3 regions of the Clostridium thermosuccinogenes genome follow, and region 3 is predicted to be linked to each of the others. Evidence: predicted binding sites of a transcription regulator. Region 3 holds the regulator's gene; each other region holds the start of a gene.
What was found. The regulator LexA, encoded in region 3, represses DNA repair genes until DNA is damaged. The targets are predictions, from matches to a motif close to CNAACANNTGTTNG.

Region 1: the regulator LexA is predicted to act here: its motif matches at 2,340-2,353, upstream of uvrA (excinuclease ABC subunit UvrA).
Region 2: the regulator LexA is predicted to act here: its motif matches at 4,313-4,326, upstream of uvrB (excinuclease ABC subunit UvrB).

Annotation. Positions count from the first base shown of each region.
Region 1 is NZ_CP021850.1:3,699,306-3,707,499, reverse strand. Features, by position in the region: gene CDO33_RS16330 (zinc-ribbon domain-containing protein) at 1-150, opposite strand, end outside; gene CDO33_RS16325 (AMP-dependent synthetase/ligase) at 535-2,250, opposite strand; gene uvrA (excinuclease ABC subunit UvrA) at 2,534-5,368, shown strand; gene CDO33_RS16315 (ATP-dependent Clp protease ATP-binding subunit) at 5,646-7,973, shown strand.
Region 2 is NZ_CP021850.1:2,422,869-2,431,062, forward strand. Features, by position in the region: gene CDO33_RS10560 (type I glutamate--ammonia ligase) at 1-1,814, opposite strand, end outside; gene uvrB (excinuclease ABC subunit UvrB) at 2,208-4,187, opposite strand; gene CDO33_RS10575 (putative ABC transporter permease) at 4,793-5,581, shown strand; gene CDO33_RS10580 (GerAB/ArcD/ProY family transporter) at 5,583-6,671, opposite strand; gene CDO33_RS10585 (Ger(x)C family spore germination protein) at 6,920-8,083, opposite strand; partial or broken gene CDO33_RS10590 (spore germination protein) at 8,093-8,194, opposite strand, start outside.
Region 3 is NZ_CP021850.1:2,040,368-2,048,561, reverse strand. Features, by position in the region: gene mutS (DNA mismatch repair protein MutS) at 1-1,370, shown strand, start outside; gene mutL (DNA mismatch repair endonuclease MutL) at 1,382-4,000, shown strand; gene miaA (tRNA (adenosine(37)-N6)-dimethylallyltransferase MiaA) at 4,044-4,985, shown strand; gene hfq (RNA chaperone Hfq) at 5,084-5,323, shown strand; gene lexA (transcriptional repressor LexA) at 5,710-6,363, opposite strand; gene yneA (cell division suppressor protein YneA) at 6,638-6,925, shown strand; gene CDO33_RS08995 (hypothetical protein) at 7,036-7,251, shown strand; gene CDO33_RS08990 (P-loop NTPase family protein) at 7,747-8,088, shown strand.

The DNA.
Region 1 (8,194 bases), 1.7 Mb from region 3:
GTTCCTTCTCTGAGCTTTTCTAGCTCTTCTGCACTCAGGACATCTCTGAGGCTCATTTTCGAATCCTTTTTCTTTGTAGAAAGCCTGTTCTCCTTCAGAGAATATGAACTGGTTTCCGCAGTCTTTGCATACTAGAGTTTTGTCAGCCATACTAATTACCTCCTTGAAATTATGGATTTAACTGGTTTCGGACACTTTCTCCATAATATAAGGAGGCAAGGGTCTAAACTAATTAAATCTTATTTTTAACTAGGATAATTATACCATAAATAAAGATTTTTCACAATACTGATGTATAAAATTAACCCAGATTATAGTATAAATTTTTTGATGCACAGCCGGGTAAAATTAAATCCTCCACCTTTGCAGGTGGAGGACACCTGTTCATTTCAAGCATGAAGCATAGAAGTATCATTCTGCTATAAACGGCATGTTACGGTTATTTGCAACCTCTTTTGATATCATAAATTCCGCAAAGAAGGCACAAGTACCTACTATAATATTACCCGCCAGGCCGTCATGTATTTTTAGGGCTTATTGCTTCCTTTCCAGATATCTCTTGATTTTCTTGGTCGTAGTTTTGGCAAATTCCTTTTCCCGCAGCTGGAACTCCTTCACATATTTATAAGTTACCAGCTTTTTGTTTACAGCTTTGACTTCGTTTTGTATTATTTCCCGTACTCTTTTATCCTCAATGGAGCTTATATTGAACTCAGCCTGTATTTTTTCCATATCGGGTATGATCTCGGCTGCTACTGTTACTTCATCGCTGCCTTCTTCCATCTTGCCGTAAACCAGCGATTCTTTTATATAATCAGACCTGTTGAGGAGGGTTTCGATCTCTTCCGGGTAGATGTTTTTACCGTTTTTAGTAACTATGACATCCTTTTCCCTTCCTGTGATATGAACGAAACCGTCACTGTCTATATAACCCAAGTCTCCTGTATGGAACCAGCCGTTTTTCAGAGCTTTTGAAGTGGCCTTTTCGTCCTCATAATACCCCAGCATTACATTTGGGCCCTTTGCTATGATTTCCCCCACACCGTCGGCATCGGGATGGTCTATCTTGACTTCCACTCCGGGGAGAGGGAGTCCTGCCGCATCATCCTTATAGTATATGTCACGGTTAAGCGCGACAATAGGAGCGCATTCGGTGAGCCCATAACCTTGAATGAGGGGTATGCCGAGATCTCTGAAACCTTTGGAAACCAGAGGATCTATTCCTGCGGCACCGCTTATGAAAAGCCGTACATGACCTCCCAGGCTGTTGTGCACTTGTGCGAACAGTTTTTTTGTAATATCGATTCCGAATTTTCTAAGCAGATTGCTTATCTTTATTCCTGTTCTGAGCTTCTTGTCCAAACCGGATTTGGATGCCTGATCCCATATGCGCTTGTACATGGCTTCGAAAATCAGGGGCACACCCAACATCATCGTAGCCTTTGATTCCGCAAGATTTTTGGGTATATGCCTCAAACCTTCGCAATAGGCGACGGTACAGCCTCTGTACAGCTGGCACAGAAAACCGCAGGTACACTCATAGGTATGGTGAATGGGCAGCACTGAAAGGAATATGTCCTTATCGTCTATATAAACCATCTGGCACATGGCCATGAGATTTGCGCATATGTTTTTATGGGAAAGCATCACCGCTTTTGACGTATCGGTGGTTCCGGAAGTAAACAGCAATATGTTCATTGCTTCGTTGTCTATTTCAGCATCAATGAAGCTCCTGTCGCCGTTTTTAACGAGCTCATGGCCTTTTTTCAGAAGCTTTCCGAAAGACATCACAGTTTCATCATCTTCGACGGCATCCATGTCAATATAAAAATCTACAGTGTTAAGTTCCCGGGCAATGTCTTTTATATCGTCCCTCTTGCTTCCTGTGAAAATTATTGCATTTGCCTTCGAACGAGTGAGCAGGTTCGCTATTTCATTTTTCGGGAGTTCCTTGTCCAACGGCACGATGATGCCGGTACCGTTCAAAACGGCGAGATACGATATGCTCCATTCATATCGGTTTTCCCCTATTAAGGCTATTCTTTTACCCTTGAGTCCAAGGCTTATCAGTGCGGTTCCGAAAGCGTCCACATCGGCTTTGTACTCCTTGAACAGTATGGGCTTATATTCGCCTCCTTCCTTAGGCTTTGCCAGAAAAGCAGGCTTGTTTCCATAAAGCTCCACACTCGAATTTAGCATCTCTTTGAGGTTGTTTATGGGTCTAACCTCATAAAGTGGCGTATTTTTCATTCAAATGCACCTCGTCCAGTTATTATTATTTTCATTATATACGAATGTATAAATAGTTTAAAGAAATTATAAAAATTATTTTTCAGATGCGAACTAGTGTTTGTTTTTTTATACTAATCTGTTATAATAATTAGAGTATTTATTGCAGGACAAGCTTCCTAATCAAAGGATAATTTGTCAATAATAGGAACGGTAAGATGTCCATAACTTAAAGCGGCAGGTTTTATGATCCCTGCACTTTGGCGCGGGCAGTGTCAAATATCATAGCAGGCAGGTGTTATTTATGTTAAAGAGCAGTATACTTATAAAAGGTGCAAGAGAGCACAATCTTAAAAATATTGATATAGAGATTCCGAGGAATAAATTTGTTGTCATAACAGGGCTTAGCGGTTCGGGAAAGTCCTCCCTCGCCTTTGACACAATCTATGCGGAAGGGCAGAGGAGATATGTGGAATCCCTATCTTCTTATGCCAGGCAGTTCTTAGGCCAGATGGAAAAGCCGGATCTGGACTATATAGACGGCTTGTCTCCGGCAATATCCATTGATCAGAAAACTACCAGCAGAAACCCACGCTCCACAGTGGGTACGGTTACGGAAATATATGACTATTTGAGGCTTCTTTATGCGCGAATCGGTATACCCCACTGCCCCAACTGCGGCAGGGAAATAACCCAGCAGACCGTGGATCAGATGGTGGATCAGGTATTATCCCTGGAAGAGGGGACAAAGATACAGGTTCTGGCTCCTGTGGTCAGGGGAAGAAAAGGTGAGTATCACAAGCTGATTGAGGATACAAAAAAGGCCGGATATGTCCGGTTGAGGATTGATGGCCAGGTAATGGATATAAATGATGAAATACGTCTGGATAAAAATAAGAAGCACACGATTGAAATTGTGGTGGACAGGCTTGTGGTGAGGCCGGATATCCAAAGGCGGCTGGCGGATTCCATAGAAACGGTGCTCCAGCTGAGCGGAGGATTGGTTGTAATAGATGTGATAGGCAAGGAAGAGCTCCTGTTTAGCCAGAATTTCGCATGCAGTGAATGCGGAGTGAGCATAGAAGAGCTTGCGCCCAGAATGTTTTCTTTTAACAACCCCTATGGAGCATGTCCGGTTTGCAGCGGTCTGGGAACATTTCTCAAGATCGATCCGGATCTGGTGATCCCTGACCGTTCCAAATCCTTGCTGGAGGGGGCAATAGTCGCATCCGGATGGAATGTAGAAAGCGAAGACGCGTATGCGAGGATGATTTTTAATGGGCTGGCCAAGCACTATAAATTTAAGCTGAGCACTCCCATAGAGAAGCTGCCGGACCATATTGTCGACATAATACTTTACGGCACAAAGGGCGAGAAGATTCAGATGGAATATGTGCGCGATTATGGAAGTGGTACATATATGGCTGCTTTTGATGGAGTAATCAATGTGATGGAAAGGCGTTACCATGAAACCCAGTCGGAAGGGATGAAGCAATATTATGAGGAATTTATGACTTCCAGCCCCTGTCCCGAATGCAAGGGGGCAAGGCTGAAAAAGGAAAGCCTTGCCGTCACCGTGGGAGGCAAGAATATAGCTGAGATTTCATCTATGCCGGTAGCCAATCTGAAGGAATTTTTCAGTAAGCTGGAACTGACTGAAAGGCAGCAAATGATCTCCCGGCAAATATTAAAGGAAATAAACGCAAGGCTGGGATTTTTAGTGGACGTTGGCCTGGATTACCTGACATTGTCCAGGTCTGCCGGAACCTTGTCCGGAGGAGAGGCTCAGAGAATAAGGCTTGCAACCCAGATTGGGTCCGGTCTGATGGGAGTTTTGTATATTCTTGATGAACCCAGCATAGGTTTGCATCAAAGGGATAACGACAAGCTTCTTGCTACGCTTAAAAGGTTGAGGGATCTTGGGAATACTCTCATAGTAGTTGAACATGATGAAGACACAATGTATGCGGCCGACCATATAATTGATATAGGACCGGGAGCCGGTGTGCACGGAGGCAAGGTGGTAGCCCAGGGTACTGTGGAAGAAATAAAAAAGTGCGATGAGTCCCTTACCGGTCAGTATTTAAGCGGAAAGAGAAAGATTGAGGTGCCTGAAAAGCGCCGCAGCCCAAACGGCAAATGGCTTGAGATTACCGGGGCCAGAGAAAACAATCTGAAAAACATAAACGCCAGGATACCCCTGGGGGTATTCACCTGTGTCACCGGGGTGTCCGGATCGGGCAAAAGCTCGCTGATAAATGAGATACTATACAAACACCTTGCAGCAGAGCTGAACAGAGCGAGGACAAGGCCCGGGGAGCATGATGGCATAAAGGGAGTTGAATACCTGGATAAGGTTATCAATATAGATCAATCGCCTATAGGAAGGACTCCCAGGTCAAATCCCGCAACCTATACCGGTGTGTTTGACTTAATAAGGGAAGTTTTTGCTGAAACTACGGAAGCCAAGATGAAAGGGTATAAAGCAGGCCGTTTCAGCTTTAATATAAAAGGAGGCCGCTGTGAGGCATGCAACGGCGATGGGATAATAAAAATCGAAATGCATTTTCTCCCCGATATCTTTGTGCCTTGTGAGGTGTGCAAAGGGAAACGGTATAACAGGGAAACCCTGGAGGTCAAATATAAGGGAAAAAGCATTGCGGACATCCTGGATATGACCGTGGAGGATGCCCTTGAATTTTTCAAAAACATACCGAGGATACAGAGAAAGCTTCAGACATTATATGATGTGGGATTAGGCTATATAAAAGTGGGTCAGCCGTCTACCACACTGTCGGGAGGAGAAGCGCAGAGGATTAAGCTTGCCACCGAGCTGTCCAGAAAGAGCACCGGCAGAACCATGTATATATTGGATGAGCCTACCACAGGACTTCATATTGCTGACGTACACAGGCTTATAGATATTTTGCAGAAGCTGGTGGACTCAGGAAATTCAGTGGTGGTAATAGAGCATAATCTTGATGTAATCAAGACGGCGGATTATATCATCGATTTAGGTCCGGAAGGGGGAGACCGGGGCGGTTTTATCGTTGCAGAGGGAACTCCGGAGAAAATTGCGGAGGTTGTGGAATCCTATACAGGCCAGTTCCTTAAAAAAGTGCTGAAGAAGGACATTTGACGGATCTTAAGAAATAATTACAGGATTCGCAACTATGGGACCGGTAGCGTTATCATGGCATAGTTAATTTGCATAAATTTTCGTATGCGATTCATATCAATATTGCCTGGGATTAGACGTAAACAGTCATGTGTGCTATACTAAGGTAATATACGAATATATTTGTATGCTATTATATTCGTGTGTTATTTGAAATTTGATACTATGAATAATGTGCTGGATGGGTAAATATATTTTAAGGATGTTGGTATGCATCATTAGACAGGAGATGATGATAATGATGATGTGTTCAATTTGTAAAGAGAATCTCGCAGTAGTATTTGTGACAAAGATTATAAACGGCCGCCAGGAACAGGAAGGACTATGCCTGTCCTGCGCTAAGAAACAAGGCATACAACCTATCAACCAGCTAATTGAGCAGTCAGGCATGACTGATGAAGACATTGATAACTTGAACAGGCAGGTAAATGGTATTTTTGAAAATATGGATACGGACAACCTTGAGGCTTTTGCTCCTAATCCGGCGCAGCCGAATCCCGGCAACCCGTTTTTTAATTTCATAAATAAAGCATTTTTTAAAGGTAACAACGGAGCTGACGCCCAGGATGAACAGCATAAAAATATGGCAGATGATAAAGAAGGAAAAAATAATACCCGGACAAAAACACAGCAGGATAAGAAAAGTACCAGAAAAAAGAAGTATCTGGATATGTACGGGACAAACCTTACGGACAAAGCCAGAGAAGACAAGATTGACAGAGTTATAGGCCGCAACAGGGAAATTGACAGGGTTATACAGATACTGAACAGGAGGACCAAGAACAACCCTGTTCTCATAGGTGAGCCAGGAGTGGGAAAAACTGCCATAGCTGAAGGACTTGCCGTAAGAATCGCCAACAAGCAGGTACCGGCAAAGCTGTATAATGCTGAAGTGTATCTGCTGGATCTCACCGCGGTAGTGGCCGGTACCCAGTTCAGGGGACAATTTGAGAGCCGCATGAAGGGGATTATTGAAGAAGCAAAATCCTTGGGCAACATAATCCTTGTAATAGATGAGCTGCACAATATTATGGGCGCAGGGGAAGCCGAAGGGGCTATGAATGCTGCAAATATACTCAAGCCGGCCTTATCAAAGGGAGAAATCCAGGTCATAGGAGCTACGACCCTTAACGAGTACAGGAAGCATATAGAAAAGGATTCAGCCCTTGAGAGGAGGTTCCAGCCGGTATTGGTGGATGAGCCTTCTGTGGAGGATACCATAGAGATATTGAAGGGCATAAAAGATTATTACGAAAACTATCACAGGGTAAAAATATCCGATAAAGTAATAGAAGCCGCTGTTGTATTTTCAGAAAGGTATATAACCGACAGGTTCCTTCCGGACAAGGCAATTGATGTAATAGATGAAGCCGGCTCCAGAGCTAACCTGAAAAATGTAGGATTGGTGGAGCTGGAAGCACTGAAGGAAGAGCTGAAGAAAGTCCAGGAAGAAAAGGAGAATGCCATTTCTGCAGATTCCATAGAGGATTATCAGAAGGCAGCGGATTTGAAGGTCAGGGAATGCAAGCTGCTGCAGAAGATAAAGGATATAGAGGATAGGGACAAGGATGTGGAGCTTACAGTAGATGATGTGGCCAGTGTTATAGAATCATGGACCAAGATACCGGTTCAGAGGCTTACAGAGATTGAGGCTGAAAAGCTGATTAACCTTGAAGAAAGGCTCCATAGAAGGGTTATAGGACAGAATGAAGCTGTTGAAAGCGTAGCAAGAGCAATCAGGCGCAACAGGTCAGGCTTCAGAAAGAGAAAGAAGCCTTCCTCCTTCATTTTCATAGGACCCACAGGAGTGGGTAAGACGGAGCTGGTAAGAGCTCTTGCCGCCGAGCTTTTTGAGAGCGAGGATGCGCTCATAAGGCTTGATATGTCCGAATATATGGAAAAGCACACGGTATCAAAACTGATCGGATCACCTCCGGGCTATGTCGGGTATGACGATGGCGGCCAGCTCACTGAAAAGATAAGAAGAAAGCCGTATTCCGTAATATTGATGGATGAGATAGAAAAGGCCCATCCCGATGTATTTAACATGCTTCTGCAGATACTGGAAGACGGAAGGCTTACCGACAGCCATGGAAGAACGGTGAACTTTGAAAACACGGTGATAATAATGACCTCCAATGCCGGTACCACCATGAAATCCAATGGAATCGGCTTTGGAAATGACGGCTACAGGGCGTTGAAAGACAAGGTCTCCGAAGCTCTGAAGGAATATTTCAAGCCCGAATTTTTAAACAGGATAGACGAAATAATAGTGTTTACCGAGCTTAATAGGGAAGAACTTAAGCAGATTATTGAAATTATGCTGAAAGAGGTAAAAGATGAGATGGCCTCAAAGGGCATGAAGCTTGAGCTGACGGAAGCGGTTAAAGATTTCATACTGGATAAGGGCTATGATCCGAAATACGGAGCAAGACCGCTAAGGCGCACTATTCAGAGGTATATTGAGGATGTCCTGGCAGAGAAATATCTGAAAAAGGAAATCTTCGAGGGATGCAGTGTGACTGTGGATTATGAAAATGGTGAGATGAAGTTTTTAGTAGCATAAAATCTTTCCGGACAGATATAAATGGGTTAATGATGCGTATGCTTTCATTAGCCCATTTTTGCATATAGCTTTAGCCTGCTCTTTCTGCCGCAGATGGCGACCAAGGAGCTTCCGTATTATGCATGTGTCCGGAATACGGAAGGCATGCTCTAAGCTATGCTCAATCACCCTCTATTGCTGTCATGAGCCTTGGATTCACATAAATGATTGTTTTAAATGCA
Region 2 (8,194 bases), 380 kb from region 3:
TTCTTCCTTATCTCAGCGAACAAGGAATCCTCCCTCAGAGAGCTCTTCATAAGGTAATGCCTGAGATTATTTATCCTGGTCCAGATTTCTTCATCATAATCATTAAATTCTCTGCCTTTATGAAGCTTTACGCAGCTTCTTACCAGCTCGGCATTTTCGTTTATTATTCGCTCACACAGTTCCATCGTCCACTGGATTCTGGCAGCCTTGACATAAGACTCCAGTATGTCTTTTTCAAACACTCCTCCTTGCTCCAATACGGCAGCTTTATCTGCGTATTTTTGCAGATTGCAGAGGTTTTCCCACACTGTAGCGGGAGGCACCCCAAACAGCCTGTTCCTCTCCTCCTCAGTATAGTGTTCGAATACATCCTCTTCACTTCTGTAGGCTCTATCGGTTTCAAGATAATCGCTGTGTTCTCCCGGCTCTTTGGTAAATTCCTTTTCCAGCTCTTTAGACGTTTTGCCTGAGGATACCGCGTATCTGATCCCATCCAGCATGGCCTGGTAAATTGCCGCCAATGCCAGATATGTATTGGTATGAGGATTAGGCGACCTAACCTCAAATCTCAGCGACATGGGATTGGAATTATCTTTAACAAGCCCTACCAAAACCGTCCTGTTTCTGGAGGGAGTTTCAGCGTTCTTGCCTATGGAGGCAACAATACATATTGGAGCTTCAAACCCTGGCTTCAAACGGTTTAGAGCGTCATTGCTGGAGGCTATGAACGGATTTACCGCTTCATAATTCTTCAACAGACCCATCAAAGCTCCCCATCCAACGGTATTGAGAAAATCCTTCCTCATGTCCCTGGGAGCAAACAGATTTACCATTTTGCCATTTTTCAGCTTTGCCGTCACATTGACATGGGTATGCTCCCCGCTTCCTGCCACACCTTCTATGGGCTTGGCCATGAAGGTGACTTCCAGTCCGTGCCTTCGGAAGGTTTCCTTTATCAAAATCCTGGCAATGAGCTCATTATCTGCAGCCTGCAGAGCCAAAGCATACTTCCAGTCAATCTCCAACTGCTCCATGATGTGGTTGAGCCTGCCCTCACCACCGATTTGCGCCTTAACCCCACCTACTTCCTTATGGCCCATTTCCGGTTCCAGTCCGTATCTTTCCATCAAAAGCAGGGACTTTTCCAAAGCGGTCCGTACTGTGCCCTTTGTCCTTTTCCAATACTGCTCCTGGAGCATCTGGGATGCTGACAATTCTTCGTATTCAGCCCTATCCCCGGGAGTCTTAACCCAAAACTCCAGTTCTGTGGCCGATGTAAGCCGTATTTCCTGTATATCATCAATATTTATGCCGAGTTCTTCGGCAGTTTTCGGATTGCTTTTTAGGATTTTGAGAATTTCACTGCTGAAATAATCCACCGATTTTTGCAGAATGGACCTGGAATCTACCCTTCTGCCGTTATGTACAAGAAAAGAAGGAATCCTCAAAGTGCCTACCGGCTTTTTAGTTTCAAAATCAATATGTTCATAATTATAATCCACAAACCATTTAACTGAAATGTCGGCTACAAGGTCAACCTTTCCGTCGTTCAGGGTGGCAATACCTGGCAGCACCACGCTGGAACCGTCGGTCTGCACTCCCCCGTTTAAAAATTCATCAATATCATCAATAAAATTCTTGACCGGGATTTTTTCATCGGTATCATTTCCTCTAAGGTCTACTCCCACAAAGGAAACAAATTTAATTTCCGGATGCGCTCCTATGAGAGAAATTATATCCTCCTTAGAGTGCTTTTCCGGCGGTATTATATATAGTAATTCCGATTCATTAAACTCTTCCATAACGTTGCTCATATTCATCCTCCCAAAATATTATTAAGTATCCATATTCATAAAAAAGCTCAGAATTCACGATATATCAAATTCTATATTGCATAGCAGTTTTTATTGAAACTATCGGTAAATCCTGTGATTTTAATTATGACCTTTTTCCTAGCCTTACATGGTTATCCTTGCCTGATATCAAGCCCTGCGGGCTGATTGAATATCTTTCTTGTATAAATTCCAATGACCGCGGAATTATACAGGAAGCACCAGATTTTACCATAACCTGGCCTAAAATAAAATATAAAAAATTATACCATAAAAATAAAAAAAGAAACAAATATAAATTAATATTTGCTTCTTTTAACTGGACATTTTAATTTTCAAGTTTAGTAAAAACTACAGAAACAATAAAATAAAACACTACAGAATTTTCTGCTTCAGCTCCAAAATCCTGTCCCTCAACTGCGCTGCTTTTTCAAACTGCAAATCCGCTGCAGCATTTTTCATTTCTTTGGTCAGCCTGTCAATAGCCTTCTGAATATCTTCCATGCTCATATCTTCTACAGTGTCCTGAACTGTATAAGTTTCGGCTTCCTCGGACACCTTCGTCGCTTCAATCTTATCCCTGATGCCTTTTGTCACAGATTTTGGCACAATACCGTGCTCCTCATTATACTTCATCTGTATTGTTCTTCTTCTGTTGGTTTCGCTTATTGCCCTTCTCATGGAATCGGTTATCTCATCGGCGTACATTATCACCTTGCCTTCAACATTCCTCGCAGCCCTTCCTATTGTCTGTATAAGAGAGGTCTCGGAGCGCAGAAAGCCTTCCTTGTCGGCATCCAGTATCGCCACCAGGGATACCTCCGGCAGGTCCAGACCCTCTCTCAGAAGGTTTATTCCCACCAGAACATCAAAAACCCCCAGCCTTAAATCTCTTATGATTTCAACCCTTTCCAAGGTATCTATATCAGAATGAAGGTACTTGACTTTAAAATCCAGCTCCTTCAAATAGTCGGTCAGATCCTCAGCCATTCGCTTGGTAAGGGTAGTAACCAGCACCCTTTCATTTTTGGCAATTCTTTCGTTAATTTCACCGATCAGATCATCAATCTGACCCTTGACCGGTTTTACAACCACCTCAGGATCCACCAGTCCCGTCGGCCTGATTATCTGCTCCACTATCTGCGTAGAATGCTTCCGTTCGTATTCCGCCGGAGTAGCGCTTACATATATGACCTGGTTAACCCTTTCCTCAAATTCCGAAAATTTCAAAGGCCGGTTGTCAAAAGCCGAAGGCAGCCTGAATCCGAAATCCACCAGAGACTGCTTCCTCGATCTGTCCCCGTTATACATGGCACCTATCTGAGGTACGCTGACATGGGATTCGTCGATTATTAAAAGATAATCCTCAGGGAAATAGTCAATAAGTGTATAAGGCGGGCTTCCCGGAGTTCTTCCGCTGATATGCCGGGAGTAGTTTTCTATGCCCTGACAGAAGCCTACCTCCTGCATCATTTCCAGATCATACCGCGTCCTTTGCTCAAGCCTCTGAGCTTCCAGCAGCTTACCCTGGCTCTTTAGCTCCCGGAGCCTTTCTTCCAGTTCCTGCTCTATAGTTTTTACAGCATGTTCCATTTTTTCTCTTGTGGTAGCATAGTGGGATGCGGGAAAAATCGCCACATGGGATCTTAAACCGATTATCTCCCCTGTCAGGGAATCAACCTCAGTGATCCTCTCTATTTCATCACCAAAGAATTCTATGCGCAGCACCTTTTCGGAGGAGCCGGCTGGAAATACTTCCAGCACATCTCCCCTTACCCTGAACTTGCCTCGTTTGAAATCTATCTCATTTCTTTCATATTGAATCTCCACCAGCTTGCGTATTACTTCATCCCTGTCCTTTATCATTCCCGGCCGGAGAGACACCATAAGGTTTTTATAATCTTCAGGATCACCCAGGCCATAAATGCAGGATACGCTGGCAACAATAATGACATCCCTTCTTTCAAAAAGCGCTGCTGTCGCCGAATGCCTCAGCTTGTCTATCTCATCATTGATAGAAGCATCCTTCTCAATATATGTGTCGGTGGATGGTATATATGCTTCAGGCTGATAATAGTCATAGTAGCTTACAAAATATTCAACAGCATTGTTAGGAAAGAACTCCTTGAATTCACTGTACAGCTGTGCTGCCAGGGTCTTGTTATGGGCAATCACCAGGGTCGGCTTTTGAACCCTTTCTATGACATTGGCCATGGTAAAAGTTTTACCGGAACCGGTAACCCCCAGCAGAGTCTGATGCTTATAGCCCATATTCAAGCCGTGGACAAGCTTGTCTATAGCTTGCGGCTGGTCTCCGCAAGGTTTGTAATCAGAAACAATTTTAAACTCAGGCATTGCTGATCTCCTTACTTTACTTAATTTGACCGGCTATGCAGGCACAGACGGTTTAGTCATCTTTTTCTTTATACCTTTCATTACATTTGCTCACTAATATATTATAGCATTATATATGCAATAATCAAACATATGTTTTGTTAATTTATGTATGATATCACCATCTATCGTTGCGTAATTTCACAATAATCTCATGGAAACCTTCATTTGCACAAAATCATTTGATAATATGTTCAGTTCCTATGATACTCCATGTATAATTAAAGGATCTTTTCAGGATTGACTTGGAAGAGATTTTTACTGTATATTTTTAAACGCATAAACGCTACATAAATGCTGCTTTCAAATTTTTTACAGTAATTTTTTTAAAAAACAATATATATATTAGCAAAAGATGGAACTTTCCACCATTTACCAGAGGAATTCCCTTCGCTACGTCGAAATTATTAGTATTACGGCATTAATGCCACACCTGTAGCAGCACATGGTGCGGCCGTTTGCCTGGTGTGCAATGGGTTGTTTTTGTTATGCTTTGTCCTCAGGACTTAAATTTGGTTTTTGTTATATAAGGTGTTGCAAACTAATGTGTGTGTAATGGAGGCTGTATGTTTGATTTGACTGTATTAGGCTATGATCTTTACCACCTTTTTTTTTACTTTACCATTTATGCCTTTATCGGGTGGTGCATGGAAACCGCCTATGTATCTTACCTGGATAAAAGATTCGTCAACAGAGGCTTTTTAAACGGTCCCTTCTGCCCTATTTACGGATTTGGGGTTATCCTTATCATATCAGTATTAAGGCCTGTAAAAGATAACCTTGTATTGCTTTTTCTGGGTTCCTTTGTGTTTACCTCTCTGCTGGAGTATTTTACTGCCTTCATCCTGGAAAAAGCATTCAATAGTACCTGGTGGGACTACAGCGACAAGCCTTTCAATATTCGCGGCAGGATTTGTTTGTCCAACTCAACACTTTGGGCTGTCTTATCAACAATTATCGTAAGGTATGTACAGCCTTATACAACCCGGTTGGTGGATCAAATTCCTCATAATGTCGGTATTACCACGCTTTATATATTGTTAATTTATTTCATCATTGACTTGATTTTTTCCGTGATATCAGTCATAGGATTAAATATCAGATTAAAAAAGCTGTATATGCTGTCCATGGAACTGCAGGCAAAGTTGGAATATGTGAAAAGTGCCACCATTGGAAAAATAGCTGAACTGGAAAACATGCTGCAGGAACTTAAGAACAGATACAATAATCTCCTCAACAGGAACAAGCTTTCTCAGATTAGAATTTTGAAAGCTTTTCCCAGATTGAAGTCCTTAAAATTCAACAATGTTCTGAATGATTTAAAGGAGAACATAAAAAAATACAGCAGGTTTTGATTCAAGCTTTTTTACTTCTCCTGATCTTTATTTCACTGCCAATAAGTATTATTATGGGAAGAAGGACTTGAAACGGAAGTGCATAAATGTTGTATACACGATAATTCCAATCTATCATTGCCGTTATGCTTATATAGTTGACATAGGCTACTTCTGCCATCAGCAAAGCAACAGGTGTGACTATAACTCTATAACTTTCAATTTTCAGCACTTTTGCCAGGCCTTTACAGGCAGCCAGCAAACACACACATACTTTAACAAATCCTGCGATCATGAATGAAATAGCCACTGATCCTTCTACCCTTTGGATGAAGCCGCCGACATTAACCGTCCTTATGGATGAATATGTTGAGAAGTATAGGATTGACATGAATTTTTCCCCTAGAACAAGGATATTCATCAGAGCAACAATGGTAAGAATTACCCCTCCTACCAGCATTCCCGTAAGAAGAATTCTGTAGGGAGAGCTTTTATCTTTAAGAGCTCCAAATACCATTGTAAATATCACTGTCTCGGCGAAAGGAAATGCAAATCCTGAAATCGCACCTTTTATTACCGGCTTTGGTCCATTATACATTATGGGCAGGATGTTGTTTATCTCCATATTTGGTATACTGAGCAAAACAAGAGCTATAATAAAAAAGATAACGAGATGAGTAAAGAATTCCGACCACTTCCCAAGAAGCTCAATACCGTCCTTTACCGCCCATATGCACAGCAGCATGAAAACTATTACGATAAACAATTCCGGAGTCTCGGGAAGAGCAATGACATTTATAAATTCGCTGAAGTTTCGGACGACCAGTGAGCCCAGGTGGAAGGCATACCATATATATAGGATGGATATTACACCTCCAAAAAACCGTCCGAAAACCATCTGCAAAATTTCAAAGAGATTTTTTCCCGGAAAGTTTGACAGAATCCTGGAATAAGCCAGCAATGCAGGAACTGCCATAATGATGGACAGCAGAGCCGCAATCCAGGAATCCCGCTTTGCTTCTTCTGCAATCCCCAGCAGCAGATTGCTTCCCAAAACAAAAAGTATTGTCATCATAATTCCTTGTTTATTGGTTATCAATTCCTTTTCCATATAACTCTCCGGCTTTCCTGTTAGTATCTAGGCAATTAATCGCCTGTCAGCATCAAAACTATATTTTTGATCGCTTTGCTGGGGCTGGGGAGCCTTACATCAAGGCCGATTAAAACTGCCACAACAAATGATGCTGCAAGCCCAATGAGATAAATCCAAAAGTCCTTTCTACGGCTTTTTTTATCATAGGCAGCAATTCAAAAACCACAATAAAAGCATATAACAATACGACAAAAACAAGCATGATATCACCTTTTTATATTCTCTATAGGTTCTCGCATAAGAGCGGTGTTTCTGATTTGCACATTGGATTTCACACTAACCTTCAAATCCTTAAATCTTTCATCCCACTCAGACCCAATTTGCTTCCAAACTTTCGGCATTTTTGCTTTAATTGCTCTTCCGAATCCGAATATATCACTTCCGTATTCCTTTTGGACTTTCTTTATGGTCTTTTCACATCGACTTTCTATTTGCTTTTCTATGCTTTCTTTTAAAGCCAAATGTTCCTTTTCTGTTGAAACTTTTATATCGCCCATCATTTCTCCGATGCTAAGGTTTGTGTCAATCTTTACTTCTATCATGACCTCACCGTTAACATACCGGGGAATAATCTTTACATTATTTTTGAATATCTCCAAAGTCAATTTTTTTGTCTCTTTTTCACTTTGAATAGTCTGAGCAAAAACTCCTCCGTTTATCTCATCTTTGATGAGAAGTGTATTTTTGGTATCTTCTTCATTAAGGTAACCTATGGCTTTATCATCTTTAAAGACGACACTCCCTTTGATGTTAGGTATGTGCTCTCCATTGTTTTCTATAGAGCTTACTACCGGGATTATCGGTTCCATCCCCTCCTCGTAGATATCCACAATGAAACTCTTTATTGTGGCAGTAGGAAATTCCGGAATCGTATTTTTAATAGTTTTCAGCTCTGCAAGGAAGTATGAAACATTTTCAGAAGGCACATCTTTAGCTTGAAATACTTCTTTTGCCATCTTCTTATCGGATATATAGATAAACATGCTGAACCTTGTTTCCTGGTCCCGGGAAATAAAATCAATAATGGGCAGTATTCCCTCATCGGCAATTGAACGGCTGATGATGACTGTCTTGGCATGGCTCCAGTATAAACGCTCACTGGTCTGTTTCGCCAAGTCCCTTATCGCATCAAATATGGTATCCGCTTCGGTGGAGAGAATTCTGGTAGTCGTTTCAACATCCTGCCCTCCCGGCTGGATATCCAGAACTTCCACCGTGACCACATATTTTCCGGTCCCATCATCCTTATCAATGGCAGCACCGGTTACCAGGGTAAGCTTATCTATCTCACGATAATTCCAGCATCCCGCATTCATTACCATTAATACGAATACTATCAACAGGAAAGATATGCCCCTTATAAACCTCATATCTAACCTTCACCTGCCACCCTTCGATCTACGCAAAGGATTCCGGGGGCTCAGAAGCTGCGGGCGGAAATACATAAACCATAATGGCGCTCTGACCACAGTGTCTTTTAC
Region 3 (8,194 bases):
CTCCCATAACGATAAAAGAGGGAGGAATAATAAAGCCTGGCTACAACCCTGAAGTGGACAGGCTCAGAAAGGCAACCACAGAAGGCAAGGACTGGGTGGTGGCTTTGGAAAGCTCCGAAAGGGAAAAAACCGGCATCAAAAATTTGAAGGTTGGATTCAATAAGGTTTTTGGCTATTATATTGAAGTCACCAAATCCAACCTTTCGCTGGTCCCGGACAACTATATCAGAAAGCAGACCTTGGCCAATTGCGAAAGGTACATCACCCAGGAACTGAAAGAGATGGAAGACAGCATTCTGGGAGCCGAAAGCAAGATCGTAGATCTGGAATACCAGATATTCCTGGAGATAAAAGGGAAGATTGCTCAGGAAGTCGCACGAATAAAAAGTACAGCAGAGGGTATCGCAGAAGCAGACGCACTTTGTTCCCTGGCAGAAGTGGCAGACAGCGAAAATTACTGCAGACCCGTGGTGGATGCCGATGAGGAGATAGATATAAGAGACGGCCGGCATCCGGTAGTGGAAAAAATGCTTGGGCAGGGCAGCTTTGTTCCCAATGATACCTTTCTGGATATGAAGGATAACCGGCTGGCTGTCATTACCGGGCCCAACATGGCCGGAAAATCCACATACATGCGCCAGACAGCTTTAATAGTCCTAATGGCACAGATAGGGAGCTTTGTGCCGGCAGGCAGCGCAAAAATCGGAATCACCGACAGAATTTTCACGAGGGTCGGAGCTTCTGATGACCTTGCTGCAGGGCAGAGCACTTTTATGGTGGAAATGTCGGAAGTGTCCAACATACTTGCCAATGCCACACCAAGAAGCCTTCTCATATTGGACGAGATTGGCAGAGGGACAAGCACCTTCGATGGTTTGAGCATAGCCTGGGCAGTTATCGAATACATATGCGACAAAAATAAAATCGGCTGCAGAACGCTTTTTGCCACCCATTATCATGAGCTTACGGAACTGGAGGGAAAACTGACGGGCATAAAAAACTACTGCATTTCCGTAAAGGAAAAAGGGGAAGATATAATTTTCCTCAGAAAGATCACCCGGGGCGGAGCAGACGGCAGCTATGGGATACAGGTGGCAAGGCTGGCAGGATTGCCCCAGGAAATCATCGACAGGGCCAAAGAAATATTGAACGAGCTGGAAGACAGCGATATCAGCAAGAAGGAAAAAAAGCTCAAAAAGATGAAAGTTCCGTTGGAAGGACAGATAGACCTGTTTGCTGTTTTAGGCAGCGAGTCAAAGCAGGAAAATGAGGTGCTGGAGGAAATAAAAAATATCGATATAACCACGCTGACACCTCTCGATGCTTTGAATATACTCTATAAGCTTCAGCAGAAGGCTAGAAAGCCTTAGAAAGGAAAAGGATGGGCAAGGTAATAATTCTTGACGAAAACACGGCAAATAAAATAGCTGCAGGAGAAGTGGTGGAAAGACCTGCATCGGTGGTAAAGGAACTGGTGGAAAATTCCATAGACGCAGGAGCTGAAAGCATTTCCATAGAGATCAAAAACGGCGGGATAAGCTATATCAAGGTAGTTGACAACGGTTCAGGCATAGAAGAGGATGATCTTGAAATTGCTTTCGAGAGGCACGCAACCAGCAAGATAAGGCATGCTGACGACCTGGAGTCGATTATAACCATGGGCTTTAGAGGCGAAGCCCTGGCAAGCATTGCAGCCGTTTCAACCGTTGAAGTGTCAACGAGAGTTAGGGAAAAACCTCACGGAACCTATATAAAAATCCAGGGCGGAACCGTACAGGATGTGAGACAAACCGGCTGTCCCGTAGGGACTACCTTTATAGTCAGAGACTTGTTTTACAATACTCCTGCCAGGTTTAAGTTTTTGAAAAAGGACAGCACCGAAGCCGGATATGTGTCTGATCTGGTAAGCAGGATAGCTCTTGCCAATCCTCACATTTCCTTCAGATTGGTTAGCAATCATTCCCAGGTTCTTCATACCCCTGGCAATAATGACCTGTTAAGCACTATTTTCAGCGTATATGGCAAAGAGGTTGCCCGGCAGGTGGTCAGGATCGATTATGAAGAAAGCGGCATAAGGGTTACCGGATATGCAGGAAAGCCAGAAATTGCAAGAGGTACAAGAAGCCATCAGACTATATTTGTCAATGGAAGGTATATAAAAAGCAAGCTGGTAAGCTCGGCCATCGACGAAGCTTATAAAACGCTTTTGATGAAAAACAAGTTTGCTTTTATTGTGTTAAATATTGAATTGAATCCCCTTCTGATTGACATAAACGTCCATCCGACAAAAATGGAAGTGAGGTTTTCCGAAGAGCAAAAGATTTTTAGAATCGTTTACCATGCAGTAAACAACGCTCTTCTGGGTACATCCCTCATAAGGACGGTGCGCCTGGAAAGCAAGGATAGCAATATATTCAAGTTCGACGGCTTTGAAAAGGCCAATGGGGACTTTTTGCAGCAGGATATATATTCCGGGATAAATCCGGTGTTGGATAAGAAAAAAACCGGGACAAAAGAAGCCAGGACAGAGGAAGCAAAGCGGCATGAAATAGAGGGCACAAAAGGAGCAAATTATATAGCAGGAGAAGCTCTGGCATGGGAAAGCGGAACAGGAAGAGCCGCAGCGAGAGAAAGCTTCTCAAACATAACCGGAGCACAAAAAACTTCGACAAAAGACACTACAGCAAGCAACGCCTGGATGGAGTCACCCGGAGAAAAATATAATTTCCCAAGCAAAGCTGAAGAAGAAATCGACGAAAGGGAAATTACAGATTGCAAAGATGAAACAACGAAAATCGATGCAAGGGAAGTTACAGCATTCAAAGACGGAGCAGATAAATCCGATGGAAGGGATATTACAGCATACAAAGTTGAAGCAGATAAACCGGATGTAAGAGATATTACTGCATATAAAGACGAAGCAGATAAGTCCAATGTAGGAGATATTACAGCATATAAAAGCGAAGCAGATAAGTCCAATGTAGGAGATATTACAGCATATAAAGGCGAAGCAGATAAGTCCAATGTAGGAGATATTACAGCGTACAAAGGTGAAGCAGGAGAATCCGGTACAAGAGATGTTTCTGCATTCAAGGGTGAAACAGAAAGATTCAATGCAAGAGGTATTACAGCATACGAAAGGGAAGCGCAAAAAATCGATATAAATGAATTTACTGCAAGCGAAGCTGGATCAATAAAACATGGAGCAGTAGAAAGTGTTCCAAGCGCAACCGGAGAAGACGAATTTGAAGAAGACTTGACCTTGACAAACGAAACCGGAATAGGAAAAGCCAAAGCAGGATATGAAGAAAAAGCATCCCTTGCCATAGACGAGGATGTTAAATTTCAAAGCTCCGATGCTGAAACCTTCCGCGAGGTGTCATCCCGTTATGGTGAAAAGACTCCTGAAGCTGAAATGTCTTTAAGCGAGTGTACGTTGGTTGGTCAGGCTTTCTCAACCTATATCATTTTGCAGCATAAGGACGAGCTGATGCTTATAGACCAGCATGCCGCCCATGAGCGTATAACTTATGAAGCGATGAAGAAAAAGTTTATGGATAACGAATCTCTATCCCAGGAGCTGCTAGCTCCCATTGTTATAGAAGTTACCAATCAGGAGCTAAAGCTACTGCAGGAAGAAAGAGAATTTTTCAATAAACTGGGTTTTATTTATGAGGATTTTGGCAATAATTCCATTATACTGAGATCCGTGCCCTTTGCATGCATTGATGAGCCTGTAAAAAGCGTTTTTTTGGATGTTGTGGACAGTGTAACCAAGGCCGGCAAGGACAACTACAGAAAAATCGCCGACGACGCGATATACACCATGGCTTGTAAGGCTGCAGTAAAAGCAAACAAGCGGCTGGACGAGATGGAAATAAGAAAAATACTGGAGGATTTGGACAAACTGGAAAATCCATATACTTGCCCCCATGGACGTCCAACAATTGTACGGCTTACTAAATATGAACTGGAAAAGATGTTTAAAAGAATCGTATAAATGAAGAACGGATATAGTTAAAGAAGCAACTGTGGGGTGGATTATGGATAAGGTGATAGTCATTTTGGGACCTACCGCTTCCGGTAAGACAAATTTGTCAATTGATCTGGCTAAAAAGCTGGATACTGAAATCATATCTGCAGATTCAATGCAGGTATACAGATACATGGATATCGGAACAGCTAAGCCGGATATGGAAGAAAGGCAGGGTATAAAGCATTATCTCATTGATGAAATATATCCTGATGAAGAATTCAATGTTGTGAAATTTAAAGATCTGGCAGAAAAATATATTGAGGAAATATTAAAAAGGGGAAAAATTCCCATTATAGCAGGAGGCACAGGGCTTTACATCAACTCCTTGATATATAACATAAATTTTTCGGAAACGGAAAGCAATCAGGAGTTGAGGGAAAGGCTATGGAAGGAAGCCGAAGAAAAAGGCAATCGTTACCTTCATGATATACTAAAGAAAATCGATCCGAAGGCAGCGGAAAAAATCCACGAAAATAATGTAAAGAGGGTTATCAGAGCCATAGAAGTTTACGAACAAACCAAAAAGCCCATATCTTATCATCAGGAGTTATCCAGAACCCAGGCTGTAAAATATGAATATATACTGATTGGATTGAGAATGGAAAGGGAAATTCTTTACGACAGGATCAATAAGAGGGTCGACCTGATGATGGAAAAGGGCCTGGTGGATGAAGTCAAAAGATTGGTAGAACTGGGATACGACAAAAACGCCGTGGCGATGCAAGGTATTGGATACAAAGAAATCCTCTCCTACCTAAGAGGAGAGATTTCACTGGACGAAGCAATTTATATTATTAAAAGGGATACCCGACATTATGCCAAAAGGCAGATGACATGGTTCAAAAAAATACCTGATGTCCATTGGATTGACGTCGACAAGCTGGACGGACATTTAGAATTATTGGAAAATGTCAAAGATTATCTTGCAACATTTGGAATTTTCCTATAGAATAATATTAAAATGATGAACCAAAACATTGCTCATTATATATTTAATATACAATGTGTCAATATTTATGCAAGCGCAGAAAACAGAGGAGGATTATTGTGGTTAAGAATAGTATTAATTTGCAAGATGTTTTCCTGAATCAGGTAAGAAAGGATCATATTCCCGTTACAATCTATCTTACCAACGGCTTTCAATTGAAAGGCATGGTAAAAGGATTTGACAACTTTACTGTAGTTTTGGATAGCGAAGGAAAGCAGCAGCTTGTTTATAAACATGCCATATCAACTGTAAGCCCGATGAAAATGGTAAATTTGATTTTCAACGATAACAAAGAATAAAATATATTTATTTTTATGGGCAATATAATTGATATATCCATTTCAGAAGTTTTACCTGTGCATGATAAAATAGGGTCCATATTATTAGGCCCTATTTTATTATGCTGTCATTGATTGTTCTGCTATATAGTTTTCCATGCATCTGCTGTAAGCTTTGAAAATAAGAAATTGAGCTTATGCTGCACTTCGGTGTTATCCAATCCATTAATCTGCTTGATACTCTCTTTAGTTTATTCTTAAAATCTCTATATGTCATTTAAATCTTTACATTTACACAAGAAGCCTTGGATTAAAGCACTGCAATTCCGTCCCTTGCCTTAAGTCTGTACTTTAATCCGCATAATATCGCAATATCGTATCAGAAATAAGCTATAAAGCTTATTGAATCACAGCTTTCTGAAAACACCAATCACTTTCCCGAGAATTGACACGCCCTCTTTGACGATAATGGGGTCGTAATATTTGTTCTGCGGCTGAAGCCTGATATAATCCTTTTCTTTGTAGAAGGTTTTAACCGTCGCCTCATCTCCAATCAAAGCAACAACAATATCGCCGTTGGATGCCACTGACTGCTGCTTAACAAGCACATAATCCTTGTCTAATATGCCTGCTTCCACCATACTATCTCCCTGAACCCTCAGCATAAATGCCGTAGAATTCTGTACGAAATCCACCGGGATTGGAAAGGTGTCTTCTATATTCTCAACAGCGAGAATGGGCTGTCCTGCTGTAACCTTGCCGACTATAGGCACATCCACCAGCTCTTTTTTGGAATAATACTCGCCTTCTTTTCTAACTTCCGTTTCCTTGTTATTGGATATAATCTTCAACGCTCTGGGCTTTGTAGGATCTTTCTGAAGATAACCGTTTTTTTGCAGCTGCTCGATATAACCATGTACAGTAGAGGTCGATTTATAACCCATAGCGCTGCATATTTCCCTTACTGAAGGAGGATACCCTTTTTCATCTATTTGCTGTCTAAGAAATTCAAGTATTTTCCGCTGCTTTTCATTAAGCGGACTCTTATTATCTTTTTGCATGGTTTGCACCTCAGTTCGAATTATTTGATAGCAACCTTTCATAAGCCAGAAAATTTATAGTAAATCAATATGTAACCAGACCCACGGATAATGATGCAGGCCATACCACCTGGCTTAATTACAGGTTCGGCATTCTTTCTACCTTATTATAACATATTTTTTACAAAAATCAAACTAATGTTCGAATTTTTTTCACAAATTATTGACAAAGAACTAATGTTCGTATATAATTCAGTTAACAAAGGAACAAATGTTCTGTTGTGGAGGCGGTTTTATGAGAAAAAGGTATGTATTGAAGAACAAGAAGAGATTCATATTATTCATTTCCTTCATAACCTTCATAATGCTTACAACCTTGTTTGCCGCAAGCGTACAGGGATATAAGGAACCTACATATATGGAAATAACCGTTTTTCATGGGGACAACCTGTGGAATATTGCCGAAAAATACAGCACAGGCGGAGATTTGAGAGAGTACATTCATAAAATAATAGAAATAAACAATCTATCCGGCAGCAACATATATGCAGGCTCCAAGCTTTTGATACCTGTCGGAAGTTAGCAGTACGAAAGCTTAATCAGCTGCATACTTTTTGAATTACCATGTTTACTAATGCATTCCCACCGGTTATAATTTATCTTAATAATGGCAATAAAAAGGAGTATATCAGTATGAACAAGGAATGTTTGTTGTATGACCGGGAATGCGTTGATTGTGGCGAATGCGACATATGCGACCTGGACCCGGAGAAAAGGTGCGACAACTGTTGCAAATGCCTGGATGATATAGATGAATATAGAACTGTTTATTTGGAAGAGTTCATGGACATTCAAGAAGAAAAAGAAATGATAGAAAATTTCAATAATAATGAAAAAGAGAAAGAATGACATGATGTTCTGATAAATAAGGTTCTGCCAAGTTCAGTACTATCATTCAATACCTGGGTTTAGCCTGGCTTTACCAGCTATCAGTTCAATGAACTCCGATTTGAATACAACTTTCTATGACAAAATCATAGAAAGCTGTTTATTATTCCAGAAAGAAAACATTAAAAAGTGAAAATAAAAAGGGAAGTTAATTCAATCACTAGCCTAAAGACATATCCCTTAAATTATTGACATATTAGTAAAGTGTTATATAATTGAACATAAATTACATAGATTGCCAAAGCCGTTAATTTATTTTATTAGATTTGGTGTTGATCATGGGTATAGATATTTTATTTTATGAAACAGACACAGACATGAATGCCCAACCATCATGGTTGTATAGTGCATATAAGGATTTGCAAATAGACAGTATCTTTCAGCATCTTTATTCTGATGATTTCTATTCCAGTCTATAATGGAAGATTGTCAAGGGAGCTCAAGGAGTTATCCGAATTGATTAATAGAATCAATTCCGACACACTGGTACTATTCAATGAGCCTTTTACGTCCTGTACTTCAGTGGACTCATTGACAATGTCACTGGAATTGATCTGTTATCTAAAGTTGCTGGGAGTTAGAGGCCTGTGGGTGACCCATATTCACGTTCTGGCGGATCAGTGCGATATTTTGAATAAATTGCTGGAGCAGGGTTCAAAGCTAATCTCACTGGCTGTGGGAGTGGAAGAAGGGGACGACAAACTGCTTTATCCAAATTACAAGGTTTGCAGGGTGAAGCCCCAGCACAGCAGTTTTGCTCTGGATGCCTTGCAAAGAAACGGCATTGACTGGCTTTAGATTTGTGAGTATATCTAAAAAAGATGCCATCATGTTGAAAGCAAATTCCGATTTGGTGAATATGAACTCGAAGATGGAACTGCCTTTGAAATTTCTTAGCTGGTTC